One region of the Plantibacter sp. Leaf1 genome, then DNA from elsewhere that is predicted to be linked to it. Evidence: riboswitches for the same ligand, from Rfam matches in the RefSeq annotation. Region 1 holds a riboswitch; the other holds the start of a gene.
What was found. A riboswitch is a leader RNA that binds a small molecule or an ion and turns the genes downstream of it on or off. The one in region 1 is predicted to bind thiamine pyrophosphate.
Positions count from the first base shown of each region.

Region 1 (15,049 bases):
GTGACCCCCGCGACGGCCGAGCACCAGTCGAGGGTCTGCACGTGGCCGAAGTACATCTTCAGACTCACGCCGACGAGGATCGGGCGGGGGTGGTGGGTCATCAGGAGGCTTCGTACGCGCTGATCTCCTGCACCTTGTCGTTCGACGCACTGGTGGTGTCGAACTCGTAGGTGAGCCATTCGCGGACGTTGCGGCGGGCCAGCTCGATGCCGACGACGCGCTGGCCCATGCAGAGCACCTGGGCGTCGTTGGAGAGGACGGCGCGTTCGACGGAGAAGCCGTCGTGGGCGGTGACGGCCCGGATGCCCTGGACCTTGTTCGCCGCGATCGCGACGCCGAGGCCCGTGCCGCAGATGAGCAGGGCCCGGTCGGCTTCCCCGCGGGCGACGATCTCCGCGGCCGTCACCGCGACGGTCGGGTAGTTGGTGTGGCCGTCGGCGTCGACCCCGACGTCGACCACCGAGGCGACGAGGTCGCTCGCCTCGAGGTCACGCTTGAGGATCTCCTTGTAGTCGTAACCGGCGTCATCGGAGCCGATGACGATTCGCCAGGTGCGGGTCATGGTGTGCCTTTCGTGGGTGGCCCTTCGACAAGCTCAGGGACCGGGGTGTCGATTCAGGGACCGTGGATGCCGTTCGAGGGTCGGTGGGTGGGACGGGTCAGTGGTCGGACAGCAGGGCGCCGACGCGTTCGACGATGAGGGCGAGGGAGACGGCTCCGGGGTCCTCGACGCCGACGGCCTTCGAGCCGTGCGAGCGGGCGCGACCCATGCCGGGCATGAGTCCGGCCGTGTCGTGGGCGGCCGTGGTCGCCACGGCGGCCGCTGCGGTCCAAGCGGTGGGGAGGTCGTCGCCGTCGCCGACGCGTGCTGCCAGGGTGTCGGCGAACGGGACGAGGGCGTCCACGAGGGTCTTGTCGCCGACGGAGGCCTTGCCGTAGCGCATGACGGCGTCCTTCGCGGCGGTGACGCCCTCGCTGACCGCGGTGGCCGTCGGGCGTTCGGTGTCGCCGAGGCGCTCGCCGAGGGTGCGCAGCATGACGCCCCAGAGGGCTCCGGACGTGCCGCCGGCCCGGTCGGACCAGGCGTCGCCCGCTCGGTCGAGCACGGTCGCGACGCCGGCGCCGGCCGCTCGCAGACGTTCGGCCTCCTCGGCGGCTGCGGTTGCCCCGCGGTCCATCCCGATGCCGTGGTCGCCGTCGCCGACGATGGCGTCGAGGCGGCCGAGTTCGTCGGCGTGCTCCGCGATCAGTTCGTGGATGGCCGTGATGGCCGTGGCGACGACGGCCGCGGACTCCTGTGACTCGGCGGACGCCTCCGGAACGACGAACTCGGCGGTCTCGGTGTCCTCGGCGGTCACGGTCTCGAGGGCGCCGGTGTCCACCGCGCCGGTGCGGTAGGCCGGGGTGTCGGCGGGCGCGCCCCACAACCGTTCGAGCTCCTCGTCGACCCACAGCAGGGTCAGGGAGACGCCGGCCATGTCGAAGCTCGTGCAGAATTCGCCGACCTGCGGGTCCACGAGGGTGACGCCGGCGTCCTCGAGGAGGGTCGCGACGCGGTCGTAGACGACGAAGAGCTCCTCGGACTTCACCGAGCCGAGGCCGTTGAGGATGGGGACGACGCGCGCACCGTCCACCGTGACGCCCTCGGGGATCTCGGCGCCGTCGAGCAGATGCCGCACGAACAGCTCGGCGAGGCCGTCGGCGGACGGGATGTCGGTCTCGTCGATGCCGGGTTCGCCGTGGATGCCGAGCCCGACGGCCATGCGCCCTTCCGGGACGGAGAACAGGGGCTCGTCGGCACCCGGCAGGGTGCATCCGGAGAACGCGACGCCCATCGAGCGGGTGCGGGCGTTCGTGAGGATCGCGACGCGCTCGACGTCGTCGATGCGGTAGCCGCTGGAGGCTGCTCCGCCCGCCACCTTGAAGACGGTCAGGTCGCCCGCGATCCCGCGGCGCTTCTGGAGTTCCGTCGCCGGGGCGCTGAAGATGTCGTCGGTCACGGTGACCGTGCGGCAGTCGATGCCGTCGGCGCGCACGGCGTCCTGGGCGGCGGTGAAGTGCAGCACGTCCCCCGCGTAGTTGCCGTAGCTGAGGAGAACGCCTTCGCCCTGTTCGCTCGCGCGGATGACGCTCTCGACCTGGTGGGCCGAGGGGGAGGCGAACAGGTTGCCCATCGCCGCACCGTGGGCGAGGCCGGGGCCGACCAAGCCGGCGAACGCGGGGTAGTGCCCCGACCCGCCGCCGATGACGAGCGCGACCTCCGGTTCGGCGGACCGCGTGGACCGGGAGACGCCACCGGAGACCTTGCGCACCCAACGACCGTTGGCTCGGACGAAGCCGTCCACCATCTCATCGGCGAAGTCCGCCGGCCGGTTCCAGAGCCTGGTCATCTGCATCTCCTCGTCATCGAGTCCGTCGTTCCGGCACCAGCCGGTACATCGCGATAATCCTATAGGATATTGGAACCGAGCGGAACCCTGGGTTGCACGACGCAGGAGCCCGACGGTGCATCGGGACGGTCGGGCATCGGCCTGCCGCGGCACGCGGAGGCGCTTCGGCGTCGTCCAGGCACGCATCGCCGCCCCGATGGCTGAACCTGCCGGGGCCAGTGTGGGGGAGACACGGCCCCGACAGGTTCGGCGATCGGGACGGCGAGCGTCAGGGGCGACGTGCTGCGGTGTCGCCCTGCGGCATGCCGGCTGCCGCGCGTTCGGCGCGTCGAGCATCGAGCAGGGACGGTGTGATCGCGAAGGTGATGCTCGACGAGCGGCGGGGTGCGTCCTCCCGGAGGAAGCCGAGACGCTCCGCGAGGGCGATGGACCGGGTGTTCCCGGGTTCGATGACGGCCGTCACCGTCGTCGCCCCGACCTCGGTGAACGCCAGGTCGAGCATCGCGGCGGAGGCCTCGCTCGCGAACCCCTGGCCGCCGGCAGCCGGGTCGAGCACCCAGCCGATCTCCACCGAGCGCTCGGTCGGCCGCACGTCGCGGAGGTGCAGGGAGACGTCGCCGACGAGCTCCCCGTCCCGTTCCACGGCCAGCGCGAGGAAGTCGCCGGACTGCCACAGGCGGCGGTGTCCCATCCGATGGCGCAGGTGCTCCAGGGACGCCTGGCGGTCGCGGACCGGCCACGGCAGGTGCTCGACGACCTCGGGGGAGGACTGGATGCGGTACCAGGCCTCGGCGTCCTCGAGGCGGTGACGCCGCAGGACGAGGCGGTCGGTGCGGATCGGGTGCGCGTCGACCGGCGTCTCGATCCGCGGCCCGCGGAAGAGGCGAGGGCGCGAGACCCCTGCCGGGATCAGCGGACGGAGTGCTCGGACGACCTCGCCGAGGGTGACCCGCAGACCCTGCGTCGCTCCGGGCGCGTCACCCGGCCGCCGGCGATGGCGGGAGGTGTACGGCGTGCCCAGGGGCTCTGCTCGGGTCATGCCCTCCACGGTAGGCACCTCGCTCATGCGCTCGGCCTGAAAAGATATGAGCCCGCTATGAATCGCCCGTCGCTGCGTGTTCCCCGCACCGGACGACGGATAATCGATGCATGCCCTCCGACCTGCCGACGCAGGTCGTCGACTCGGGGCGCCGCCGGGCGGTCCTCGCCAAGCTTCCGCGGATGTACCGGGCCGACGGCTCGCCGATCCGTGTCCTCCTCGTCGACGACGAGGCGGTCCTCACCGACCTCGTGAGCCTCGCCCTCGGCTACGAGGGGTGGGTCGTGGACGTCGCCACCAACGGGCGCGAGGCCGTGCAGCGGTACCGCGCCGAGCGACCCGACGTCGTCGTCCTCGACATCATGCTGCCCGACATGGACGGCTTGAGCGTCCTCCGCCAGCTCCGCAGCTTCTCGCAGGGCGAGCCGGAGTCGGGCACACCGACCCTGTTCCTCACGGCGCGGGACTCCGTGGACGACCGCATCATGGGGCTCACCGCCGGTGGTGACGACTACATGACGAAGCCCTTCTCGCTCGAGGAACTCGTCGCGCGCCTCCGCGGCCTGCTCCGCCGGACCGCCCACGTCGTGTCCGACGACGACTCGCGCATCACGATCGGCGGCCTCTTCCTCGACGAGCGCAGCTACGAGGTCAGCCGCGATGGTGAGCCCGTCGCGCTCACCACTACCGAGTTCGAACTCCTGCGCTACTTCATGCGCAACCCGAAGCGCGTGCTGAGTCGCGCACAGATCCTCGACCGGGTGTGGAACTACGACTTCGCCGGCAAGGCCAGCATCGTCGACCTCTACGTCTCCTACCTGCGGAAGAAGATCGACGCCGACCGCGCGCCGATGATCCACACCGTCCGCGGGGTCGGGTACGTGCTGCGGCCCGTCGAATGAGCACCGGAGCGGTCCCGACCGCGGGCGTCCCGACGTCCCCACCGAAGCAGCGGCACCCGTGGACCCTGCAGCGCCGCCTGGTGACCGGCATCGCCGCCGTCATCGCCGCGGTCCTCGCGGTCTCCGGCGTCCTGACCATCGTCACGGTCGAGGCGTCGGTCACCGCGGTCGTCGACACCCAGCTCACCGGTTCGATGGAGGCCTTCGAGCACTCCGTCGTGAAGTTCCACGACCAGCAGTCCCGCGACGGGGCCGTCGCCGACCCGGATGCGACGCGGGGCGAGCCCGGCTACGTCAAGCCGTTCGTCGACTACGTCGGCCACGGGCCAGGGACCCTCATCGCCCTCATCACCGATGGCCAGGTGGTCGACTCGGCACGGTTCACCCAGTCCAACGCGAAGGCGCTCGACGTCCGCACGCAGGCGCTCATCGAGGAGGCCGCAGCCGCCGGCGGCACCGAACGGCAGAACATCGGCCTCGGGTCACTCGGCGGATACCGGCTCGAGTTCCTCGACCACGGCGACGGCGAGACGCTCGTCGCCGGGGTCTCCCTCGCCACCCCTCGCGCGGCCGTGCAGCAGGAGGCGATCGTCATCGCGATCCTCGCCGTCCTCGCCCTCGCCGTCACGATCGTCGGGGCGATCATCGTGGTCCGGCTCGCGCTCCGCCCGCTCTCGCGGGTGGCCGCCGCCGCAGCCGAGGTCTCGACGCTGCAACTCGAGCGAGGCGACACGGGGATCGACGTGCGCGTGGATCAGGCCGACACCGACCCGCGGACGGAGATCGGCAAGGTCGGCGAGGCGCTCAACGGCCTCATCGACCACGTCGACCGGGCGCTCGCCGTGCGCGCGGCCACCGACAAGCGCATGCGGCGCTTCGTGACCGACGCGAGCCACGAGCTGCGGACGCCGCTGGCCGCGATCCAGGGCTATGCGGAGCTCACCCGCCAGGACAGCGAGAACCTCCCGCCGATGACGGAGCACGCCCTCGCCCGTATCGAGTCGGAGGCGACGCGCATGAGTTCGCTCGTGAGCGAGCTGCTCCTCCTCGCTCGACTCGACGAGGGCCAGGACCTCCACCTGGACGACGTGGACCTGAGCGACCTCGTCGCCGCCGCGGTGAGCGATGCGGCGGTCTCGGCTCCCGGGCACCACTGGTCGGTCGACGTGCCGGAGCGCGCGATCATCGTCCGGGGCGACCGCGAGCGGCTGCACCAGCTCGTCGTGAACCTGCTGTCGAACGCCGCGGTGCACACCCCGGCCGGCACCTCGGTGGTGACGCGCATCGCCGCGCCGAAGAACGCCGACGAGCCGCAGCGCGCGGCCCTCACGATCGCGGACGACGGCCCCGGCATCGACGAGGCGTTCCTCCCTGAGCTGTTCGACCGCTTCGCGAGGGCCGATTCGTCCCGGTCTCGGGCCGCGGGAAGCACGGGACTCGGTCTCGCGATCGCCCTGTCGATCGCCGAAGGGCACGAGGGCGCGATCGAGGTCGCTTCCTCGCCCGCCGGCACGACGTTCACGGTGACGTTGCCGTGGTCGGGGCCGTCCGACGAGCACCCGGCCGTCCGGTCGTCGGCCGGTGGCGCGGCCGCGGTGCACCCGGACGAGGTCCCCTCGGCCCGGTCCTGACCGCCGCCCTTCGACAGGCTCAGGGACCGGGGGCCACCGAAGCACCCGCCCCGGTCACCGAGCCTGTCGAGGTGGGGCCTCAGCCGGCGGCGTGGCGGAGCGCCACGAGTTGCTCGGCCGAGTGCGCGAGGTGTGCACGCAGTTCCGCCTCGGCGTGGTCGCCGAGCAGTGCGTCGACGAGCCGGTCGTGCTGGCTGATGAGTTCCTCCGGCGGGAGGACGCTCCGGAGCTGCACCATGAACAGCCCGAGCTCGGCGAGCAGTCCGGCGTGGGCTTCGAGCAGCCTCGGACTGCCCGCGGCGGCCACGATCGCGTGATGCAGCTCGGCGTGGGCCCGCTCGATGCGGCGTTGCCCGTGGGGTCGTGCGGTGCAGGCCGTCCGGAGCGCCTCGTTCGCCGCGACGATCGCGTCGTGCGGTCGCGGTCCTGCCGCCGATCGCGTCCGGAGCAGCCGGAGTGCCTCGACCTCGATCGCCGTGCGGTACTCCATGAGGGCCAGGACGTCCGCATCGCTGAACGACCGCACCCGTGCGCCGCGGTAGGCCTCGAACGTCACGAGGCGTTCGGCCGAGAGCATCTGGAGCGCCGCGCGGACGGTGTGCCGGTTGACGCCGAACCGGGTGGTGAGGGCGGCCTCCCGCAGGGGTTCGCCCGCGACGGTTCGGCCGTCCAGGATGTCCTCCCGCAGCGCGTGCGCGACGGTCTCGACGGCGGTCATCGGCTGCCCGGGCGACGGCTCCGGCGCGCCGGCGTCACGAGGATCGCCAGCCCGGCGAGCAGGAGTGCGGCGCCGACGACGGTGGTCGGCCCGAACGATTCGCCGAGCAGCAGGATACCCAGCAGGGTGGCCGTCATGGGTTCGAAGAGGGTCAGCGTCGCGACCCGTGAGGCTGGCAGCCCGCCGAGCGCGTAGCCGAAGAGCAGGTACCCCGCGAGCGTGTTCACGAGCGCGAGCCAGGCGACCGCGAGCGCACCGGGGACGGTGGCGATCCAGGCGACCTCGGTGGCGAGGAGCACGGGCAGGGAGACGACCGCGGCCGAGCCGAAGAGCGCCGCCATGGTGCCGAGGGGGCTCCAGCCGTGGTCGATGAGCGCTTTGCTGCAGAGCGTGTAGAGGGCGTAGGAGGCGCCAGCACCCACCGAGGCGAGCAGCCCGTCCACGGTGACCTCCCCGACGCCGCCGGTCAGGCCGGACAGGACGGCGACGCCGGCGGCCGCGACCACGGTCGCGAGGAACCAGCGGGCGCTCGGGCGACGTCGATGGATCGCCCATTCGAGGAGTCCGGTGATGGCGGGTGCCGAGCCGAGCGCGGTGAGGGTGCCGATCGCGACGCCGTTGCGCTCCGCACCGAGGAAGAAGAAGGGTTGGTAGGCCGCGACACCGACGGTTCCGAGGACGATCGCCGCGATGAGCGCCGGCCGCGCGAGCGCCGTGGCCCGCGGACGAGCTGCGGAGGGGGAGTCGGTGCGGGCCACCATCGCTCGCCTCGCCACGACGGCCCACACCAGGACGAGGAGGACGCCGCCGAACACGATCCGCGCGGCGCCGAAGGCGACCGAGCCGACCTCGATGGGGAGGAGGGCGTGCACCGTCCCCGTCGTGCCGAAGCACACGGCGGCGAGGATCGCGGCCGCGACCGGGAGGCGCTGCGCCGCCGGGGCTGGAGCGCTCGGGCCGGCCGAGGTGGCTGATCGGGTCATGGGGACAGCCTGGCGGAGGATTGTGTAACAATCAACGCCCGATGTCGTGGGACCACGTACGACGACGCCCGCCGGCTCGTGGAGCAGGCGGGCGTCGTCGCGATGGCGGATCAGTTGATGGAGGCGACCATCGAGACGCCGAGCAGCAGGGCGGCACCGGCGGCGACGATCAGGGCCAGCGCGAGCATGGTGCCCGAGATGATGACGGCGGTGAGCGCGAAGCCCTTCGAGTGCGGTTTGCGGGCCAGGGCGATGATGCCCATGACGAGCGAGGCGATCGGGAGGAGGACGAACGAGGGGGCCACGATCGCGGCGATCGACAGCGCGAAGGCGATGATCGACAGCGTCTGCGTGGAGCTCTCGCGGTCTGCCGCCGCGGTGGCCGGCACCGGCGGGAGGGCGGCGAGGGCGGTGGTCTGGGTGGTGGGGATCGTCTGGACGGGTGTCGTCTGATCCGGGAGGGGTGTCGTCTGGGCGAGCGGGTCCGTGCCGAACGATTCGGTCGGGGCGTCGGCCAGGGTCACGTCCTCGGCGGGCGAGGTCGTGGGGGACTCGGTGGTGGCTGAGGCGGACATGGGCTTCGTTCCTTCCTCCGCGGTTGCGGAGCTGTTCGGTTGATGCTGCAAGCCTCCTCCGATCGTGTCCGTCGCGGATCGCCCGCGCGCCCGATCTTCCCTCGTCCTGCGGGACCATCCGGGGTGACCGGTCCGTGGGTCGGTGGTGCCACCACGGTGGACACATCACGGATCGTCCAGGATGTCCCGCATCAGATTCAGGCTTCCTGCGCCGCAAGGGGAGTGCCTATCGTGGCGGGGGCATGACCCGCCGCATCGGAGCCGCTGTGCTCGTCCTGCTCGGAGCCTCCGCGCTCGCCCTCACCGCAGCCGTTCCGGCGGCCTCCGCCGCCACCACCTCGAGCTGGGCGGCGTGGCCCACCTTCTCCGGCGCCTCGGTTCGTACCAGGGCACGATGACCTTGGCCGGGCAGCCCGCCCTGACCGCGACGCTCACGAGCGACTCGCTCGGCGGCGCGAACCTCGTCTCCGGCGCCTCGAACTGGCTGGCGGCGTCGACCCCGGTGGGCGCGAAGTACGGCAGCAGTCGTGATCAGCCCTATCTGAACCTCCGGCCGAAGGCGAACAACCCGGCGTCGCCCTCGACCACGACCTACTCCTTCTCGACGCCGACACCGCCGTCCGGCTGGACGTTCGTGCTCGGCGACATCGACGCCGACCAGGTCACCGTGACGGCGATCGGTCCCGACGGGGTCGCCCTGACGGCGGACGAGCTCGGGTTCAACGGTGGCTTCAATGCCTGCGCTCCCGGCCTGACCGGCAAGCCCTCCTGCACCGGTTCCGCGACGGACGTCCCCACCTGGGATCCCGCGACGCAGGTGCTGCGCGGCAACGCCGCCGCCGCCGACACGAGCGGTGCGGCCGCCTGGTTCGAGCCCGCCGCTCCCATCTCCAGCCTCACCTTCTCCTTCCAGCAGCGCGCAGGGTTCCCGGTGTTCCAGACATGGTTCGCGTCGATCGCGCGTGACGTGACCGGTACCGTGACCGACCAGGTCACCGGCGGTCTGGACGGCGTCGGCGTGCGACTCATCGACCGCGTCGGCCGGGTGGTCGCCTCGACGACGACCGCCGGCGGAGGCGCATACGCCTTCGAGGGGTACTTCGCGACCGACGGCTACACCGTGCAGCTCGTCCCGCCGGCCGGCAAGATCGCCGTCGAGGCGACGCGGGTCGGCGCCGACCTCACGGACACCGACGCGATCGCGGACTTCGTCGTCCGTGACATCGTGCCCGTCGCGGTCTCCGGCACCGCCCTCGACGCCGATGGTGTCCCCATCGTCGGGGCCACCGTCACCATCGACGGCGTGGGGAGCGTGACCACCGACACCGACGGGGACTATCTCTTCGACACCGTGCCGGTCGGCGACCACACGCTCGTCATCACCCCACCGGCGGGGTACGCCGTGCAGATCGCGCCGTCCCCGTTCTCCGTCCCGGCCGGGAGCGAGACGCCCGTCACGGCACAGGACTTCGTGCTCGTCGCGAACCCGCGCCTCGGCGGCGTGATCAGTTCCGGCGGGGTCGGCGTGGCCGGCGTCACGGTGAGCGCCGAGGGTCCGAGCGGCGTCGAACGCGCCGTCACGGCCGCCGACGGCTCGTACAGCTTCCCGCTCCTGCCGGCGGGGTCGTACACCGTCTCGATCGTCGCGCCCGAGGGCTACGTCGTCTCCGGGACGGCGACGCGCTCCGAGGAGCTCGCCGACACGGATCTGGACGCGGTCGACTTCGAGCTCGCCCGGCTCGGGACCGTCATCGGCGATGTCGTGACGGACACGGGTGCGCCCGTCCCCGGAGCCACGGTGACGGTCGAGACGCCGACGGGCCCGGTGGTGTTGACGACATCCGGTGAGGGCTCCTACGGGCTCGCCGACCTTCCGCCCGGCGACTACCCGGTGACGCTGACCGTGCCGGCAGGGTATTCGGTCCCCGATGGCGGAGTGACGACCGCGGTCGCGGTCGTCGGCTCGGACGGTTCGGTGCAGACGGTGCCGAGCTTCGTGCTCGTCGCGGACGCGGTGCTCGGTGGGCTGTCCGGAACCATCGAGACGGATGCCGGTGCCCCGCTCGCGGACGTCGGCGTGACGGTCGACACCCCGGCCGGGGAGGTCGTCGTCACGACGGACGCCGAGGGCGCCTATCTCCTCGACGATCTCGCCGCGGGTTCGTACGAGGTCACGGTGACGGTGCCATCGGGCTACACCGCCGAGGGTGCCGCCTCGGCCGTCGCGATCGTCGCGGCCGACGGATCGGTGGTCTCCGTGCCCGCGTTCGTCCTGGTCCCGGATGCCGTCACGCCCGTGCCCTCGGCGAGCCCGAGCGACCCCGCCGTGCCGGGCACCTCGGGCCGCCTGCCCTCGACCGGCGCGGACACGATGCCCTGGATCGTCGCGGCCGGAGTGCTCTTCGTGCTCGGAGCCGCCGGCGTCGTGACGGCCGCGGTCCTCCGACGTCGACGTGCCGAGCGGGACACCCCGTCCGACGTTTGACCGCTCCGTCGTCCCGAAGGGGATCGGAGCACGCGGCTCGTCCGTAGACTTGGGCGAGCCGCGCTCCGACCAGGGGCGCGGATCGCATTCGTGAACGGGGACCCGTGGACGTCATCGGCTGGGTGGACGGCGCCACGACGGCGTTGCCCGATCCGATGATCTGGCTGGTCGGCCTCCTCTTCGCCGTGGCGGAGTCAGGGCTCTGGCTCGGCCTGCTGGTGCCGGGGGAGCCCGTCGTGCTCCTCCTCTCGGCGATGCTCGACTCCGGTCCGGCCGCGCTCGTCCTGTTCCTCGCCGTCGCGCTCGGTGGATCGCTCGGAGACCACCTCGGCTTCCTCATCGGTCGTCGGAGCGGCGGGCGCCTCCGCGACACGGCCGTCGTCCGGCGTCTCGGCGTCGGCGGCTGGGACCGGGCGGTCGAGGCGCTCGAACGGCGCGGAGCCCAGGCCGTCTTCCTCACCCGCCTCGTCCCCGTGCTCCGGTGCCTGACGCCGGCCGCGGCCGGGGTCGCCCGCGTGCCGTACCGATCGTTCCTCCTGGCGTCGGTGCTCGGTTCGCTCCTGTGGTCCGCCGTCTTCGTCGGGGTCGGTTCGCTCGTCCGTGTCGTGCTCGACGGGGTCCGCCAGTACCTCGGTTCCGCCGGGTGGGTGCTGCTGCTCGCGCTCGTCGTCGTGGTGTCGGCCGTCGCGATCGTCCGCGCTCGACGGGGCCTCGCGATCCCGGGCGACGAAGCGATGATCCCGGTGACCCTGCACGAGAAGACGCCGCTCGCGCGCCTCCGCACCCAGCTCTTCGCGGACGACGACTGGCGGAACCTGCCCAATGCGATCACGGCGGGACGCATCCTCCTGCTCCCCGTCTTCGCCGTCCTCGTGATCACCGGCTCCTACTGGGCGGCGCTCGTCGTGGGGGCGGTCGTGTTCCTGAGCGACGTCGCCGACGGGCAGATCGCGCGCCGGACGGGGGCCGTCTCGGCGCTCGGCACCTGGCTCGACGGCGTCGCCGACCGTTTGACCGTCGTCGTGGTCGCAGCGTCCTTCGCCGTCGCGCAGATCATCCCATGGCAGGTGTTCGTCGTCATGATCGTGCCCGACCTCCTCCTCGCGTTCATCGCGGTCGTCGCGTTCCGCGGGACGCCCGAGGTGCCGGTGAGCCTCGCCGGCAAGATCCGTACGGTGCTCCTCTTCGTCGGCTTCTTCGCGTTGCTCACGGGGCTCGCGCTCGGCGGTGGTGATCCGGCCTCGCCGCTGTCCCGCGTGTTCGGCGGTATCGGCTTCGTCGCGATCCTCCTCGGGCTCGTCGGGCACTTCGTGGCGGCGACCCAGTATGCGCGACGCATGATCGTCACCTGGCAGCGGCAGGGCGTCAGCCTGTCCCGCTGATCCCGGCCGGCTGTGCTGCCGGCAGCTTCCCCGAGACGCGCCCGGCGTGGACGCAGGCGGTGTCGTTTAGGCTCGGAGCATGCCAGTCGACTATCCGGACCTCGTCATCTTCGACTGCGACGGCACCCTCGTCGACACGGAACGCATCTCGGTACGCGTGAACCTGCAGCTCCTCAACGAGGTCGGCGGCGACTACACCGAGGCCGAGGTGCGCGAACTGTTCGTCGGCGCATCGCTCGAGACCTACGCGACGCTCGTCGAAGCGCGGCTCGGCAAGCCCCTGGAGGCCGACTGGATCCAGCGCTGGAGCGACATGTTCCGTGGAATCTGCGAGCGCGAGCTGGAAGCGGTCGACGGTGTCGTCGACGCGCTCGACGGCATCGCGGCGACCGGGGTGCCGCTGTGCGTCGCCTCGAACGGCATGTTCCACGACGTCGTCCGCAACCTCGGCCAGGTGGGCATCCACGACCGGTTCGCCGGGCGGATCTTCAGCGCCACCGACGTCGCCGTCGGCAAGCCGGCCCCGGACCTGTTCCTGCATGCGGCTGCCGACTTCGACACGGCCCCCGAGCGGTGCGCGGTCGTCGAGGACAGCGTCGTCGGCGTCCTCGCCGCGCGGGCCGCGGGGATGACCGTGTACGCCTACGCCGGTGGCATGACCCCGGCCGAGCGCCTCATCGGCGACGGCACCCACGTCTTCGACGACATGCGTGAGCTGCCCGACCTCATCCGAGACACCTGGGCGGAAACCGCCACCACGCGCTAGCCGCGACTGCGCAGTTCCGGGAACCGGCCGTCGTCGTCAGGCACGGTGGCTCCTCCGGCGTCCGGGGCGGTCACATCCTGCTAGTTGACGGCTCCTCGCGGGCGTTCACCGCCGCGCGCGACGGTCTGGCCGAACGCCTGCGGTCCCGTCGTCGCGAGGCGTCTCCAGGGCAGGGTCCCCTCGATCTCGATCTGCAGGGAGAAGCTCAGCAGGGTGCGGATGACGACGATGATCGCCAGGACGGCTGCGTCGGTCAGCGACGGCGTGGAGGTGACCGTCTTCACCAGGTCGGCGGCGACGAGGATCTCCAGCCCGAGCAGGATCACCGAGCCGATCGTCTCCCGCAGCATCCGGAAGGCCCGCCCGCCGTCACGGGTGCGGAGCCACAGGCGGGCCGACAGGGTGACGGCGATCACGAAGCCCACGACCATCGCCCCGACACCGGCGACCTCGAAGACGATGGTGACCAGCTCGAAGAAGTCCATGCGCCCATCATCCTCGTCGCCTCGCCGGACGGGAAGCGGCGCCGACCCGCTATGGTGGTCGCGAGTGACACGGGGTGCCGATCCCATGACGACCGGCTGAGAACACACCCGTCGAACCTGATCTCGTTAGTCCGAGCGAAGGGATGTCGCGAATGAGCATTCGCACACCGCAGCAGTCTGCCCACCCGTCCACCGACGATGCCGCCGCCGGCGGGTTCGCGAGCACCGCGGGGGACCTCCTCGACCGCCTGCGCGAACGCACCCCGCTCGTCCAATCGATCACGAACGCCGTGGTCACGAACTTCACGGCGAACGTCCTCCTCGCCGTCGGTGCCGCCCCGGCGATGACCGACATCCCCACGGAGGCCGGGCCGTTCGCCCGCATCGCCTCCGGCGTGCTCCTCAACCTCGGCACACCGCAGGAGGAGCAGCGCGAGGCCATGATCGAAGCCGCGACCGCCGCGAACGAGGTGGGCACCCCGTGGGTGCTCGATCCCGTCGCGGTCGGGTCCCTCCCCGTCCGGACGGCGCTCGCCGCAGAGCTCCTCGCGCTCCGGCCGACGATCGTCCGGGGCAACGCGAGTGAGATCATCGCCCTCGCCGGCCTCGGCGCCGGCGGTCGCGGGGTCGACAGCACCGACTCTGTCGACAGTGCGATCGAGGCTGCGACCGCGATCGCGCGCCGCTCTGGAGCCGTCGTGGCGATCTCGGGGCCGACCGACGTCATCACCGACGGTGAGCGCATCGTCCGCTGCTCCAACGGGCACGCCTGGCTCACGCTCGTGACCGGCGGCGGGTGCGCGCTCGGCGCCGTGTTCGCCGCGTTCGCCTCGCTCGACGACGACCGGTTGCTGACGACGGTGGCCGCCACGAGCGTGTACACGGTCGCCGCTCAGCTTGCCGCCGCGGAGAGCCGCGGGCCCGGGTCCTTCGCCCCGGCGTTCCTCGACCGCCTCCACCTCCTCGACGCGGAGACCGTCCACCGACTGGCGGTGGTGGCATGAGCGCCGGGACGATGTCCGACGGGGTGCACGCGGCGCGTTCGCACGCTGCCCTCGTGCGCCGGGCCATGGCGACGTATCTCGTCACGGACGCCTCGGCGAGCGGCGCCCGGGGCGTGCTCGATGTCGTGCGTCGGGCCGTCGACGGCGGGGTGACCGCGGTGCAGCTCCGGGAGAAGACCGCGACGGCCCGCGAGCTGTTCGAGCTGACGCTCCGTGCCGCGGAGCTCGTCTCGGGTCGAGCCCTGCTCCTCGTCGACGACCGGGTCGACGTCTTCCTCGCCGCCCGTTCCGCCGGCGCCGTCGTCCACGGTGTCCACGTCGGGCAGAGCGACCTCCCGGTCGACGCGGTCCGCCGGATCGTGGGTGACGCGGCCGTGGTGGGCTTGACGGCGAACACGCCAGCCCACCTCGACGCGGTGGCCGCCCTGCCCGCGGGGACCGTCGACTACCTCGGCGTCGGCGTGATCCGCCCGACGGCGACGAAACCGGACCACCCGGAGCCGCTCGGCGTGGACGGGTTCGCCGCGATCGCCGCCGCCACCCAGCTGCCCTGCGTGGCGATCGGCGGGGTCGGGCTCGCCGACACCGCGGCCCTCCGATCGGCGGGTGCCGCCGGGCTCGCGGTGGTGTCCGCCATCTGTGCTGCCGACGATCCGGCCGCGGCGGCTCGCGCGTTCCGTGCCGCGTGG
Region 1 covers NZ_LMJX01000001.1:378,353-393,401, reverse strand. The annotation lists gene ASE44_RS01745 (triose-phosphate isomerase family protein) at 1-101, opposite strand, end outside; gene ASE44_RS01740 (ribose-5-phosphate isomerase) at 101-562, opposite strand; gene ASE44_RS01735 (dihydroxyacetone kinase family protein) at 660-2,390, opposite strand; gene ASE44_RS01730 (GNAT family N-acetyltransferase) at 2,659-3,429, opposite strand; gene ASE44_RS01725 (response regulator transcription factor) at 3,540-4,331, shown strand; gene ASE44_RS01720 (cell wall metabolism sensor histidine kinase WalK) at 4,328-5,962, shown strand; gene ASE44_RS01715 (GntR family transcriptional regulator) at 6,042-6,680, opposite strand; gene ASE44_RS01710 (DMT family transporter) at 6,677-7,663, opposite strand; gene ASE44_RS01705 (hypothetical protein) at 7,774-8,238, opposite strand; gene ASE44_RS18360 (hypothetical protein) at 8,481-8,636, shown strand; gene ASE44_RS01700 (carboxypeptidase regulatory-like domain-containing protein) at 8,633-10,723, shown strand; gene ASE44_RS18145 (CDP-alcohol phosphatidyltransferase family protein) at 10,828-12,105, shown strand; gene ASE44_RS01690 (HAD family phosphatase) at 12,185-12,871, shown strand; gene ASE44_RS01685 (DUF1622 domain-containing protein) at 12,952-13,356, opposite strand; TPP riboswitch at 13,417-13,517, shown strand; gene thiM (hydroxyethylthiazole kinase) at 13,509-14,360, shown strand; gene thiE (thiamine phosphate synthase) at 14,357-15,049, shown strand, end outside.

Region 2 (15,049 bases), on a different contig from region 1:
GGCTGCGTTCGGCTGCACCATCCGGCGGGGCCGCAGCCCCAGCGGGATGCCCGGTACCCAGACGCCGGCGTCGGCGAGCCGGCGCCCGACATCGTCGAGGACGACGGAGGGAGGACCGTCGGCGAGGACTCCTCCGTCCGCATCGAGTACGACGACCCGCGTCATCAGATCGCGCCAGACGTCGACCCGGTGTTCGATGACGACCAGGGTCGACGAACCGTCGTCGACCACACGCGCGACGGCGTCCCTGACCTCGGTGACGCCGATCGGGTCGAGGTTGGCGGTCGGCTCGTCGAGCAGGAGGAGCGAGGGCTGCATGGCGAGTACCCCGGCGAGGGCGAGCCGCTGCTTCTGTCCGCCGGACAACGCCGAGGTCGGGTGGTCCAACGGGAGGTCGAGGCCGACGGCCTGCAGCGACGAGACGACCCGTCGCCAGATCTCCTCGCGCTCGACCCCGAGGTTCTCGCAGCCGAACGCGACGTCGTCGCCGAGCTTGGACAGGATGACCTGCGAATCGGGATCCTGCAGCACGAGGCCGATCCGGCCCCTGGCCTGTTCGGGCGCAACCCCGTCCACGAGCAGCGACCCGCGAGCCTCACCCTCGTCCGCTCCCCCAAGGACACCGGCGAGCGCATGGATCAGGGTCGACTTGCCGGCGCCGGACGCGCCCAGGAGGAGGACCCGCTCCCCCGGTTCGATGACGAGGTCGAGGTCGCTGACCGCCCATGCCTTCCGACCGGCGTGACGCCACCCCCAGTCCCGGGCGACGACGCGCGCCGGACCGGTCGCACCGACCACGCTCAGACCTCGCGCCGCGCGTCCCGCCCTGAGGCGAACCGGCTGAGCGCACCCGTGGAGGCGAGCGCCTTGACGAGGACCCAACCGACGACGCCCGCGAGGATCGCGCCGGAGACGAGCAGTGAGCCGAGGTAGATCGCGTTGAACTCGGCACCCTTCTCCAGGTTCGCCGACATGAACAGCTCGAGCAGCCATGCGCCGGCACCGGCGCCCGCACCGGCGAGGATGGCCGGGACGAGGCCGAAGCGCTTGTAGGCCAGCGCGGCGAACACGAGCTCGGCTCCGAGCCCCTGGGCGAGGCCCGAGTACACGGTGGTGATGCCCCACGCGTTGCCGATGAGCGCGGAGACGACGGCCCCGATGGTCTCGACGAGGACGGCCGCGCCGGGCTTCCTGATGATGAGCCCGCCGAGGACGCCGCCGAGCAGCCAGATGCCGACGGCGATGCCGCCGAAGCCGGGCGTCACGGCACTCGCTCCGGCGTACCAGAGCGATCCGAGCGTGTTCCACGCCCAGAAGATGAGGCCGGTGGCCACGCCGAGGACGGCGACCACGACGATGTCGACGACCCTCCAGCGGAGGTTCCGCGCGGCGGCGCGTTCAGACGAGGAGATTTTGGTCGATGCTGACACGATACGTGCCCTTCCTGTAGACGGAAAAGAGCACGGGATAGCGAGAAATGGTCTCCCTGCGCTGGCATGATCCAGATCAGGTTCGACGGTCGAAGGCGAATACCTTCCTCTCAGCCCGGTTCACCGGACTCCCGTGGTGGCACGAGTCTAACCCCTGCCGCGCAGGATCGCTCGACAGGGGTTCGACGGGGGAAGGCTACTTCTTGAGCGCCTTGATGAGCCCGGACAGCGCCTTGCCGCTCACCCAGATGAACGGGATGGCGACGGCGATGAGCGAGATGAGGTTCGGGTCGAACCGGAGGCCCTCGTCCGTCTTGATGTAGGCGCCGACGGGGATGGAGACGCCACCGCCTCCGCCGCCACTCGGTGCGTCGTCGCCGTCACCCTCGGACCCGCCACCGAAGCCGTAGTACGTCAGGGCCACCGGCACGAGCTTGGTGCCGTCGATGTCCTGCTGCTCCCCGTAGGCCGCGGTCACGCCGAGGCCCTTGGTCTGTTCTGCCAGCTTCTCCACGAGATTCGTCATGCTGCCACGCTACCGCTGCGCATCCGCCGGTCCAAGGGGTTGATCCGTGCTCCCAGCACCCTGCGAGTCGCCTCGACTCCCGAGCCCTCGTCGCCGCGGTTTCCCGAGGAGCGAGGCCGGAGCGATCGCGAGGTCGCCGAAGCGACTGGCCACCCGGTCGATCGTCTGTTCAGCGCCGCGCCACTCCTCATCGGGATCCCACAACGCCGATCCGGCCTCCTCGGCGGGCACCAGTTGATCGACCTTCACGCCGACGAGGCGGACCAGACGCCCTCCTCGATCGAGGTCGCCGAAGAGCGAAGCCGCCTCGTCGTAGACGCGACGTCCGACGTTCGTCGCTTCGCCGATGGTCCGTGACCGGGTCACGACGCTGAAGTCCGCGTAGCGCACCCGGATACTGATCGTCCGACCGGCGTACCCACCCTTCCGGAGGCGGATCGCGACGAGTCCCGCGAGGTTCAACAGCTCTCGTTTCAGCACGGTGGGGTCTGCGACGTCCGTCGGGAACGTCACCTCGTGGCTGACGCTCTTCTCCCGCCGCGCCAACTCGATTCCACGCGGGTCGATCCCATTCGCGAGCTCGAGGAGCCGGCGTCCGGACGCCTCGCCGACGGCGCGCTGGAGCATGGACAACGGGGTGGAGGCGAGCTGGCCGATGGTCCGGATGCCCCGGTTCGTGAGCTGTTCCTCGGTTCGTCCGCCGACGCCCCACAGCGCCCCGACCGGCAACGGGTGCAGGAAGGAGAGCGTCTCAGCAGCCGGCACGACCAGGAGTCCGTCGGGCTTCGACAGCCCCGACGCGAGCTTCGCCACGTACTTCGTCGCCGCCAGACCGACCGAGCAGGGAAGCCCCGTGGCGTCGAGGACCCGCTGCTTCACGAGCGCCGCGATCGTGCGCGGACTCCCGAGCAACCGCACCGCCCCGGAGACGTCGAGGAACGCCTCGTCGATGCTCAACGGCTCGACGAGCGGGGTCACCGACTCGAACACCTCCATGACGCGATCCGAGTACTCGCGATACCGGCCGTGATGCGGCGGGAGGACGACCGCGCTCGGGCACAAGCGCATGGCCTGGGACACCGGCATCGCGGCACGCACCCCGTACCTGCGGGCCTCGTAGCTCGCGGAGGTGACGACCGAGCGGCCCTCCTTGTTGCCGACGATGATGGGCAGGCCACGGAGCTCGGGCCGCTCCAAGAGCTCGACCGAGACGAAGAAGGCGTCCATGTCGACGTGGAGGATGGGGGTACCGCTGTCGTCGGCATCGTGCGCCGAGACGCGACGAGACGCTCCATCCTGCCGACTCATGACTCCATTGTCGCAGTCACCTCCGACACGCTCTTTACAGGGGCCGAGGTGGGAGCGCTCGGCGGCGCTAGGCTGTCCGGCGATGAGCACGCGAACGCGGACCGGGTCGGCCCCGGCGGTCCCAGACCTCTCCGGGCGGGACCTCGCCCTCGACCTCGTGCGCGTCGCCTGCGTCGTGACGGTCGTCATCGTCCACCTCCTGATGGTCGCGGTGGCGGTCGAGCCGGACGGCACGATCGGCATCTCCCGAGCGTTGGAGCAGCAACCCTGGTTCGACACGGGTACCTGGTTCGGCCAGATCATGCCGCTGTTCTTCATCGTGGGCGGCTTCGCGACGATCACCGGCTGGCGCAGCACCGTCCGACGTGGTGGCGGGACCAGCGACTTCCTCCGGTCCAGGGTCTTCCGACTCGCCCTGCCGACGATCCCGGTCCTGCTCTTCCTCGCCGCGGGGCTGTGGCTGGCCGGGGCGCTCGGTGTCGACCCCGCCATCATCGAGGCCGTCGCCGCAGGCGTCGGGTCCCCGCTCTGGTTCCTGGCCGCCTACCTGCTGTGCCAGGCGGTCGCCCCGTTCCTCGCCACCTGCCACGACCGCCACCCCTTCCTGACCTGTGCGGCACTGCTGGCCGGCGTGATCCTCGTCGACGTCGTCCGTTACTCGACCGGCCTCCTGGGCATCGGTCTCGTCAACCTCGTGTTCGTCTGGCCGCTGCTGCAGCAGTTCGGGTTCTTCCTGGCCGACGGACGTCTCCGCTCCGTTCCGCGCCTCGTCCTCGTGGCCGTGGTGCTGATCTCCTACGGCGCGCTCGTGCCGATCACGACCTGGCTGCCGTACTCGACCAGCATGCTCGGCAACCTCAACCCACCGACCCTCCCCCTCGTCGTCCTCGGCGTCGGGCAGCTCGCCCTGCTCGCCCTGGTGCACCCTCTGCTCACCGCCATCATGCGGACCCGCGCCGCGCGAGCGGTCGTCTTCCTCATCGGGTCCCGGCTGATGACGGTGTACCTCTGGCACCTGCCCCTCATCATCGCCGTCGCCGGTCTGCAGCTCGCCCTCGGCATCCCCTTCGCGGAGCCGCTGACCGCCGCCTGGTGGTGGACCCGACCGGTCGTGTTGCTCGTCGTCGCGGTCCTCCTGGCGGGTGTCGGAGCACTCCTCGGCCGCGTCGAGCACCCCCGGAGGCTGCGCCTCGACCCGGAGCGCAAGCCGGCGCACGTGGCTGTGTGGATCGCAGTCGTGAGCGCGTTCCTCATGCCCTTCGCCGAGATCTCCCACCCGCTCACCGCCGCCATGGCCGCTGCCGGAGCCGCCGGCTCGATCATCGCGGTCGTGCTCCTGAACCCGACCCGTCGGCCGGTCGAGCGCGTCGCGAGCGGATCAGACCAGGCTGTGGACCAGCGGTCGTAGCCACTCGCGAAACGCCTCCCGGTCGTCCCGGAGCGACTCACTGACCACGATCGTGTCGGGTGCGACGACCCAGGCACCCGGTCGGCAGATCGGAAGCACCTCGAGGTCCAGTCGGAACGAGCTGGATTGCCGACGTAACTCGAACTGGCGCTCGCGGATGAGCTCGTAGACGTCGGCGAGTCTGCTCGGTGAGCGTCCGGCCAGGGCGATCTCATACTCGCGGATCCTGTCCGTCGCCCACCGGTAGGCGCCGTCGTAGGCACGGTAGGCGAGTTCCTGCAGTTCGAGGGCGCGATCGAAGACCTCGAAGTGCGGAGGACGCACCTCCGCCAGGAACAACCGCGTGTCACGCCGGGCGATCCCGGTCCACCAGCCGTCGAACTGGAGTGCCAGGGCGTCGCGATCGAGGTCGGCGACGTCGATCGGATCGGGTGCGGGGGCCACCGCTGGGAGCTGGCCGACGCACCGGTCCCCGAGACCGGCCATGGAACGGAAGGCGAGCGCGAGCATAAGGGCCATCGGGGCGTCCTCGGTGACCTGCCAACGCATGGTGCCTTCGACCAGCATGGCCGAAGTGTATGCCGCACCGGGGACACGCGCCAGGGCTTCCCGGCGGGACGGAAACGGGCCCGGACGGCAGTGCACGACTGCCGTCCGGACCCGATGTCGCTGGTGCGGGACCTACTGCCCGGCGCGCTCCAGGACGAGTTCGCGCACACGCGCCGCATCGGCCTGTCCGCGCATCGCCTTCATCACGGCGCCGATGACCGCGCCGGCGGCCTGGACCTTGCCGTCGCGGATCTTCGCGAGGACGTCCGGCTGGGCGGCAAGAGCCTCGTCGATGGCGGCGATCAGCGGACCGTCGTCGGACACGAGCGCGAGACCACGAGCGTCGATGACCTCCTGAGGAGTGCCCTCCCCTTCGATGACACCCTCGAGGACCTGACGGGCGAGCTTGTCGTTGAGCGTTCCGTCCTCGACGAGCGCCGCGAGTGCGGCGACGTGCTCGGGCGACACGAGGCTCGTCGCCTCGACGTCGCGCTGGTTCGCGATCCGGGAGATCTCGCCCGTCCACCACTTCCGTGCGGCGGCCGGAGCGGCTCCCGCCTCGACGGTGGCCGTGATCTCGTTCAAGAGGCCACCGTTCACGACGTCCTGGAACTCGAGATCCGTGAAGCCCCACTCGCCCTTCAAGCGGCGCCGACGGACGGCCGGCTGCTCGGGGAGCGCCGCACGCAGTTCCTCGATGAGTTCGGGCGACGGCACGACCGGGAGCAGGTCGGGCTCCGGGAAGTAGCGGTAGTCGTCGGCGTCGCTCTTCGGCCGGCCGGCCGACGTGGCGCCGGTGTCCTCGTGCCAGTGACGCGTCTCTTGGACGATGGATCCGCCGTCCTTGAGGATCGCGGCCTGACGCTGGATCTCGTAGCGGACGGCGCGTTCGACCGACCGCAGGGAGTTGACGTTCTTCGTCTCCGTCCGCGTGCCGAGCTTCTCCTGGCCACGCGGGCGCAGCGAGATGTTCGCGTCGCAGCGGAGGTTCCCGCGCTCCATCTTCGCATCGGAGATGCCGAGCGCCACGACGATGTCGCGGATCGCGGAGACGTAGGCCTTCGCGATCTCCGGCGCCCGGTGCTCGGTGCCGTAGATCGGCTTGGTGACGATCTCCACGAGCGGGACGCCGGCGCGGTTGTAGTCGACGAGCGAGTACTCGGCACCCTGGATGCGCCCGGTCGAGCCGCCGATGTGCGTGAGCTTACCGGCGTCCTCCTCCATGTGCGCGCGTTCGATCGGCACGGTGACGATGGTGCCGTCGGCGAGCTCGACGTCGACGGAACCCTCGAAGGCGATGGGCTCGTCGAACTGCGAGATCTGGTAGTTCTTCGCAAGGTCGGGGTAGAAGTAGTTCTTCCGCGCGAAGCGGCTCGACGGGGCGATCGAGCAGCCGAGGGCGAGCCCGAGGCTGATCGAGTACCGCACCGCCTGCTCGTTCACGACCGGGAGCGAGCCGGGCAGACCGAGACACACCGGCGAGATGTTCGTGTTCGGCGCGTCGCCGAAGCCGTTCGGCGCCGAGGAGAACATCTTCGTCTTGGTGTTGAGCTCGACGTGCACCTCGAACCCGAGCACGGGCTCGTACAGTTCGAGGGCTTCCTCGTAGGAGAGGAGCTTGTCCTTGGCCATGGTTACCGACCTCCGAGAGCGGGTGCCTGCGAGATGAGGGTGTGCCCCCACGTCGATTCGAGGAGCGCCTCGAGAGCGGCGCCGACCCGGTAGAGCCTGGCGTCCTCTCGTGCTGGCGCCATGAACTGGATGCCGACGGGCAGGCCGTCCTCCGGGGCGAGCCCGATCGGGACGCTGATGCCCGGGACCCCGGCGAGGTTGGCCGGGATGGTGGTGACGTCGTTGAGGTACATCGCCAGCGGATCGTCGATGCGCTCACCGAGCTTGAACGCCGTCGTGGGCGCGCTCGGGCTCACGAGGACGTCGACCTGGTCGAAGGCCGCCGCGAAATCGCGCTGGATGAGCGTCCGCACCTTCTGGGCGCTGCCGTAGTAGGCGTCGTAGTATCCGGCGCTCAGGGCGTAGGTGCCGAGGATGATGCGACGCTTCACCTCAGGACCGAACCCGGCCTCGCGAGTGGCGGACATCACCTGCTCGACCGTGCCGCCACCCTCAGGGGTGACACGCATGCCGAACCGCACGGAGTCGAACTTCGCGAGGTTGCTGGACGCTTCTGCGGGGAGGATCAGGTAGTAGGCGGCGACCGCGTACTCGAAGTTGGGTGCCGACACCTCCACGATCTCGGCGCCGTTCGCCTCGAGCACCGTGAGCGCCTCCTGGAAGCGGCTCTTCACGCCGGCCTGGAAACCTTCACCGTTGAGCTCCTTGACGACGCCGACGCGCAGACCGCGCAGTACGTCGCCGCGGGCACCCTCCCGAGCGGCTGCGGCCATCGATGGCCAGGCGTCACGGAGGGAGGTGGAGTCGAGCGCGTCGTGCCCGGCGATGACGTCGTGCAGCAGCCCGGAGTCGAGGACGGTCCGGCTCACCGGCCCGACCTGGTCGAGCGAGGACGCCAGGGCGATGGCACCGTAGCGGCTGACCGCTCCGTAGGTGGGCTTCACGCCGACCGTCCCGGTGACGTGCGCCGGCTGACGGATCGAACCGCCGGTGTCGCTGCCGAGCGCGATGGGCGCCTCGAACGCGGCGACCGCTGCGGCCGAGCCACCTCCGGAACCGCCGGGGATGCGGTCGAGGTCCCACGGGTTGTGGGTCGGGCCGTACGCGGAGTGCTCCGTGCTCGACCCCATGGCGAACTCGTCCATGTTCGTCTTGCCGAGCGGCACCAGGCCGGCCGCCCGCGATCGCGCGACGACGGTGGCGTCGAAGGGCGACAGGTATCCCTCGAGGATCTTGCTCCCCGAGGTGGACGGCATGTCGGTCGTGACGAGCACGTCCTTGATCGCGAGTGGGACGCCGGCCAGTTCGCCGAGCTCCTCACCCGCTGCACGACGCGCATCGATGTCGGCGGCGACCTCGAGGGCGTGGTCCGAGACGTGCAGGAAGGCGTGGACGTCGCCGTCGACCTGGGCGATGCGGTCGAGGTGCGCCTGGGTGACCTCGACGCTCGACACGTCGCCGGCGCGGAGCTTGGACGACAGTTCGGCTGCCGTCAGACCGATCAGGCCGCTCACTGCTCCTCCCCCAGGATGGCCGAGACCTTGAACCGGCCGTCGGCCGACTCCGGTGCGTTCTGCAGCGCCTGCTCCCGGGTGAGCGTGTTGCCGACGACGTCGTCGCGGTACACGTTCTCGAGCGGGATCGGGTGGCTCGTCGCCGGGACGTCAGGTGTGGCCACCTGCTGCACCTTCGCGATGTTGTCCACGATGGAGTCGAGCTCCGTGGTGAGGTGGGCGATCTCGTCCTGGCTCAGGGCGATGCGAGCGAGGGTCGCGAGATGTGCGACCTGCTCGGTGGTGATTTCCGACATGCGTCTCCCGTACGTGTAGCGGTGGCGGTCGCTCCAGTCTATTCGCCAGGGACGTGGTCGACGGTCGGCCTCCGCCCCTACAGTGGGACGGTGAGCCAGAACGACTCGAGCAGCCGTCCCCGTCCCCCGCACGAGCGCCCGTGGCTGGCGAGCTACGCCGCCGACGTCCCGGACGACATCCCCGAGCAGACCGGCAGCCTCGGCGATCTCGTGGAGGCCTCCGCGGCGAGCTACCCTGACGCCGTGGCGCTCGAGTTCTTCGGCTCGACGACCACCTACACCGAACTCGACGCCCTGATCGCGCGCGCTGCGGCCGGTCTGCGCGACCTCGGCGTCCGGGCCGGCGACCCGGTCGCCCTCATGCTCCCGAACTGTCCGCAGCACATCGTCGCGTTCTACGCCGTCCTCCGACTCGGCGCCGTCGTCATCGAGCACAACCCCCTCTACACGCCGCAGGAGCTCCGCCACCAGTTCGAGGACCACCGCGCCCGGTTCGCGATCGTCTGGGACAAGGTCGCGGGTCACCTGCAGGACTTCCCGGCCGACCTGGCGGTGGATGCGCTCGTCACGATCGACGTCACCCGTGCGATGCCGATCCACATGCGCCTGGCACTGCGGCTCCCGATCGCGAAGGCACGCGCCTCCCGTGCGCAGTTGACCGCCCCGGTCTCCGGCACGGTGGTGTGGGAGCGGCTCCTCACCACCGGGTCACTCCCGGCGAGCCACCCGAAGCCGGCGACCGACGCGCTCGCGCTCATCCAGTACACCAGTGGCACGACAGGCTCGCCGAAGGGTGCGGCCCTGACCCACGGGAACCTGCTCGCCAACGCCGCCCAGTCGCGCGCCTGGGTGCCGACCGTGCCACGGGGATCCGCCGTCGTCTACGCAGTGCTCCCGATGTTCCACGCCTACGGGCTGACGCTGTGCCTCACGTTCGCCATGAGCATGGGCTCGCGACTCGTCCTGTTCCCGAAGTTCGACCCGGCGCTCGTCCTCAAGGTCATGAAGAAGCGCCCTCCGACCTTCCTGCCGGCGGTGCCGCCCATCGCCGACCGTCTCCTGGCGGCGGCGACGGAGCAGGGCGTCTCGCTGCAGGGTACCGAGATCGCGATCTCCGGGGCCATGCCGCTCCCCCACGAGCTCGTCGTGCCGTTCGAAGCGGCGTCCGGCGGGTTCCTCGTCGAGGGGTACGGGCTCTCCGAGTGCTCACCGGTGATCTCCGCGAACCCGGTGTCCGCCGCCAGGAAGCCCGGCACCATCGGTCTCCCGCTGCCGAGCACCGAGGTCAGGGTCGTCGACCCCGATGATCCGGCGACGGACCGGCCGGCCGGAGAGCCGGGCGAACTCCTCGTCCGCGGACCCCAGGTGTTCCGCGGCTACTACAACAAGCCGGAGGAGACCGCGGCCGTGCTCCTCCCGGGCGGTTGGTTCCGCACCGGCGACATCGTGTCGATCGACGACGAGGGGTTCATGACGGTCGTCGACCGCATCAAAGAGCTCATCATCACGGGCGGGTTCAACGTCTCCCCCAGCGAGGTCGAGCAGGTCCTCCGCGGCCATGCATCCGTCGCGGACGCCGCCGTCGTCGGGATCCCCGACCCGCACTCCGGCGAGCAGGTCGTCGCAGCCGTCGTCGCCGCTCCGGGCACCACCGTCGACGCCGAGGCGCTCCGCGCGTGGGCTCGCGAGATCCTCACGCCCTACAAGGTGCCGAAGCGGGTGGTCGTCGTGGACGAACTCCCGAAGTCGCTCATCGGCAAGGTCCTGCGACGCCAGGTCAGGGACGACCTCCTGGACGCCGCCGGGCACTGAGCTCAGTCGGTCGCCGGTGCCTCGTCGCCGGGCGTCTCGGGCTCGCCGAGGGCTGCCGGGCCCTCCGAGACCAGGATCGCGAACTGCTCCGCGTCGATGATCCGCAGACCGAGCGCTTCCGCCTTCGCGAGCTTCGACCCCGCGCCCGGGCCGGCGGCGACGAAGTCGGTCTTCTTCGAGACGCTCGACGCCGCCTTGCCTCCGGCCTGCACGATGGCCTCCAGCGCGCCCTCGCGGGTGAAACCGTCCAGGGAGCCGGTCGCGACGACGGTCACGCCCGAGAGGACACCGCCAGCAGCGACGGCGGCACCTGGGCCCGGGTGACCGGGCGTCGCCCACTGCACGCCGGCAGCCGTCCACTCCTCGACGATCTCGCGGTGCCAGTCGATCTCGAACCAGGCCATGAGGGCGTCGGCGATGATCCCGCCGACACCGTCGACCTCGGCCAGCTCCTCGCGGCTCGCAGCTCGGATGGCGTCGAGCGATCCGAAGTACTCCGCGAGCGACCTGGCCGCCACGGGACCGACGTGGCGGATGTTGAGGGCGACGAGCAACCGTGCGAGCGGGCGCGTCTTCGCGGCGTCGAGGTTGGCGAGCAGCTCGACCGCGTTCTTCGACGGCACCGAGGACTCGTCGCCGTCGAACTCGGACGCCTCCGGGTCGTGCACGCCGTCCTTCTTCGCCCGACGGCGGCGGAACGGCGTGACTCGCTTCTCCGAGCCGTCCTCGTTGAGCTTCGGCAGGCCGGTCTCGTTGTCGCGCACGACCACCGTCACCGGGAAGAGGTCGGCCATCGTCAGCGAGAAGAGCCCAGCCTCGGTGGTCAGCGGCGGCTCCGCGGGTTCCAGCGGCTGCGTGAGCGCCGCTGCGGCCACCTCACCGAGGGCTTCGACGTCGAGTGCTCCACGTGAACCGATGTGCTCCACCCGGCCTCGCACCTGAGCCGGGCAGCTCCGCGCGTTCGGGCAGCGCAGGTCGATGTCACCCTCCTTGGCAGGGGCGAGCGGGGTGCCGCATTCCGGGCAGTCGTCCGGCATGACGAACTCGCGCTCGGAACCGTCGCGGAGTTCGACCACGGGACCGAGGACCTCGGGGATGACGTCGCCGGCCTTGCGGAGGACGACGGTGTCGCCGATGAGCACCCCCTTCGCCTTCACGACGTCCTGGTTGTGCAGCGTGGCCTGGCGCACTTCGCTGCCGGCGACCAGGACCTTCTCCATGACGGCGAAGGGCGTGGCCCGACCGGTGCGGCCGACGCTGACCACGATGTCGAGGAGCTTGGTGTTCACCTGCTCCGGCGGGTACTTGTAGGCGATGGCCCAGCGCGGAGCCCTGCTCGTCGCGCCGAGTTCCCCGTGGAGCGCGAGATCGTCGACCTTGACGACGACCCCGTCGATCTCGTGCTCGACGCTGTCGCGATGTGCTCCGAAGTACTCGATGAACTCGGCCGCCCCCGTCGCTTCGTCGTGGACCCGGTAGTGCGACGAGGTCGGCAGACCCCACCGGTGGAGGAGCTCGTAGACCTGCGACTGACGCGCGACCGGCGGGCGCTCCCAGGCGCCGATGCCGTGGACGAGCATCTGCAGCCGGCCGAGCCGGTCGTGCATGAGGGCGAGCTGCGCCGGGTTCTTGCTCTCCGCCTTCTGACGGAGCGATCCGCTCGCCGCGTTTCGGGGGTTCGCGAACACCCGTTCACCGGCGGCCGCCTGGTTGGCGTTGAGCTCCCGGAACGCCTCGACGGGGAAGAAGATCTCGCCGCGCACCTCCACGACCTCGGGGACCTCGACGTCCGTGTCGGCGGTGGTCAGCACGCTCGGGATGGAGCGGATGTACCGGACGTTCTCCGTGACGTCCTCACCGACGACGCCGTCGCCGCGGGTCGCCGCGCTCACCAGACGCCCTCGCTCATACCGCAGGTTGATGGCGAGGCCGTCGATCTTCAGCTCGCACAGGTACTGGACGGCACCGTCCGCGTCGCGCTCGACCTTCGCCGCCCAGGCGAGGAACTCCTCGGTCGAGAAGACGTTGTCGAGGCTCAGCATGCGTTCGAGGTGGGTGACCGGTGCGAACAGCGTCGTCTCCGCCCGGCCGCCGACCGTCTGCGTCGGGCTGTCCTGGCTCTGCAACTCGGGGAAGAGCCGCTCGAGCTCGTCGAGCCGCTTGATCATGGCGTCGTACTCCTGATCGGAGGCGAGCGACTCGTCCCGCTCGTAGTACGCGTCGCGCAGCTCGAGGATCCGAGAGGTGAGCTCCTCCGCCTCGGCCGATGCCTGCTGCAGGGTCTGTTCGTTGCTGTTCGCCACCTGGTCAGTCTATGAGCGGCCCCCGACACGCAGGAGCGCTTGACACACCGCACGTCCTCCCCGATCGGGGCAAGCGGGTCTGCGAGCCGCTGATCGAGGAGTAGGGTGTCGCAGTGCCGCAGGAACCATGCGCGCGGAATCGGAGGAACCATGTCCCAGTCCAGCAGGCCAGGAACGGGGGCGGCTCCTACCAGTAAGCAGCTCACCGCGCGCGTCATCGGCATCTCCGTCTCCGCCGCGGTCGGTGGCTTCCTCTTCGGCTTCGACTCCTCCGTGGTCAACGGCGCGGTCGACGCCATGCAGGACCACTTCCAGCTGAGCGAGGGGCTCATCGGCTTCGCCGTCGCCTCGGCCCTCTTGGGATGCGCGCTCGGCGCCTACCTCGCCGGCCGGATCGCGGACAGCCGCGGACGCATCTTCACGATGCTCCTCGGTGCCGGTCTCTTCTTCGTCTCCTCCTTCGGCGCCGGCTTCGCCTTCTCCCCCTGGGACCTGATCCTGTGGCGCGTCGTCGGCGGTCTCGGCATCGGCATCGCATCCGTCGTCGCTCCGGCCTACATCGCCGAGATCGCGCCGAGCGCCATCCGCGGACGCCTCGCCTCCCTGCAGCAGCTCGCCATCACCCTCGGCATCTTCGCCGCGCTCCTGTCCGACTCCGTCCTCGCGGGCGTCGCCGGCGGTGCGTCCAACCCGCTGTGGTTCGGCGTCGAAGCCTGGCGCTGGATGTTCATCGCCTGCGCCATCCCCGCCGTCGTCTACGGGCTCCTGGCCATGCGGCTCCCCGAGTCGCCACGCTTCCTCGTCCGCAAGGGCAAGGCCGACGAGGCCCGCCGCATCTTCGCGACGGTGTGGCCGCAGGAGGAGGTCGACCGCGCGGTCAAGCTCGCCGAACAGGCGGTGAAGGACGACGAGCAGCAGAAGAAGGCCTCGCTCTGGGGCGGGAAGTTCGGTCTGCTCCCGATCGTGTGGATCGGTGTCATCCTCTCGATCTTCCAGCAGTTCGTCGGCATCAACGTCATCTTCTACTACTCGACGACCCTCTGGAAGGCGGTCGGATTCCAGGAGTCCGACTCGCTGCTCATCTCGGTCATCACCTCGGTGACGAACGTCGCGGTCACGATCGTGGCGATCCTGCTCGTCGACCGCATCGGTCGCCGGCCGATCCTCCTCGCCGGATCCATCGGGATGACGGTCTCGCTCGGGGCCATGGCGATCGCCTTCACCCAGTCGGTCACGGACAGCGCGGGCGAGGTGTCGCTGCCGCAGCCCTGGGGCACGATCGCACTGATCGCCGCCAACGTGTTCGTCGTCGCGTTCGGCGCCTCCTGGGGTCCACTCGTCTGGGTCCTCCTCGGCGAGATCTTCCCGAACCGGCTGCGTGCCAAGGCCCTCGGTGTGGCGGCGATGGCCCAGTGGATCGCCAACTTCCTCATCACCGTGAGCTTCCCGGGTCTCGCCGCGTTCTCGCTCCCGGTGACGTACGGCATGTACGCGTTCTTCGCCCTGCTCTCGTTCGTGTTCGTACTCGCGAAGATCCCGGAGACGAACGGGCTCACCCTCGAAGAGGCCGAGACGCTGTTCGTCAAGAAGCCGAAGAAGGCCAAGGCTTCGAAGTCGGGGACGACCGCCGGAGCCTGAGCATCGGACGCGGAACGCCCGGCGAGCATCGCTCGCCGGGCGTTCGGTCGTTCCGGGGTGTCAGGCGCCGACGCTGGCGGGTACAGCGCTGACGGTGCGGTCGATCGTGAACTGTCCCAAGACGCGCGTTCCGCTGTAGAGCACCGCGGTCTGTCCGGGCGCGACCCCGTCGAGCGGCGTCTCCGGGTGAACGACGAGTTCGCCGTCGACGAGGGCCAGCGCGGCCGGGACCGGGTCGGCGTGGGCGCGGATCTGGACGTCGCACGGGATCGGGTCCACGCGGACGGCCGGAGCACGGCCCGCCCAGGTGTACCGGGAGCCGGCGATCTCGCCGATGGCGAGAGCCTCCTTCGGGCCCACCACGACGGTGTTGTCCTTGGGACGCACCTCGAGGACGAAGCGCGGACGTCCGTCCGGGGCCGGTACGCCGAGGTGCAGCCCCTTGCGCTGTCCGACGGTGAACGCGTGCGCGCCCTCGTGCGAACCGACGACCGCGCCGTCGCGGTCGAGGACCTGGCCGGTCTCGGTGCCGACCCGCTCCCCCAGCCAGCCCTTCGTGTCGCCGTCGGGGATGAAGCAGATGTCGTGGCTGTCGGGCTTGTTCGCGACGGTGAAGCCGCGCTCCGCGGCCTC
Region 2 covers NZ_LMJX01000002.1:652,384-667,432, forward strand. The annotation lists gene ASE44_RS05325 (ABC transporter ATP-binding protein) at 1-798, opposite strand, end outside; gene ASE44_RS18910 (ECF transporter S component) at 801-1,430, opposite strand; TPP riboswitch at 1,467-1,575, opposite strand; gene ASE44_RS05335 (hypothetical protein) at 1,627-1,956, opposite strand; gene dinB (DNA polymerase IV) at 1,966-3,264, opposite strand; gene ASE44_RS05345 (acyltransferase) at 3,347-4,672, shown strand; gene ASE44_RS05350 (hypothetical protein) at 4,643-5,239, opposite strand; gene gatB (Asp-tRNA(Asn)/Glu-tRNA(Gln) amidotransferase subunit GatB) at 5,354-6,853, opposite strand; gene gatA (Asp-tRNA(Asn)/Glu-tRNA(Gln) amidotransferase subunit GatA) at 6,856-8,367, opposite strand; gene gatC (Asp-tRNA(Asn)/Glu-tRNA(Gln) amidotransferase subunit GatC) at 8,364-8,663, opposite strand; gene ASE44_RS05370 (long-chain-fatty-acid--CoA ligase) at 8,754-10,475, shown strand; gene ligA (NAD-dependent DNA ligase LigA) at 10,478-12,778, opposite strand; gene ASE44_RS05380 (sugar porter family MFS transporter) at 12,929-14,416, shown strand; gene mnmA (tRNA 2-thiouridine(34) synthase MnmA) at 14,477-15,049, opposite strand, start outside.
Region 2: linked by a shared signal. The riboswitch ahead of ASE44_RS18910 (ECF transporter S component) and the one ahead of thiM (hydroxyethylthiazole kinase) in region 1 are both predicted to bind thiamine pyrophosphate.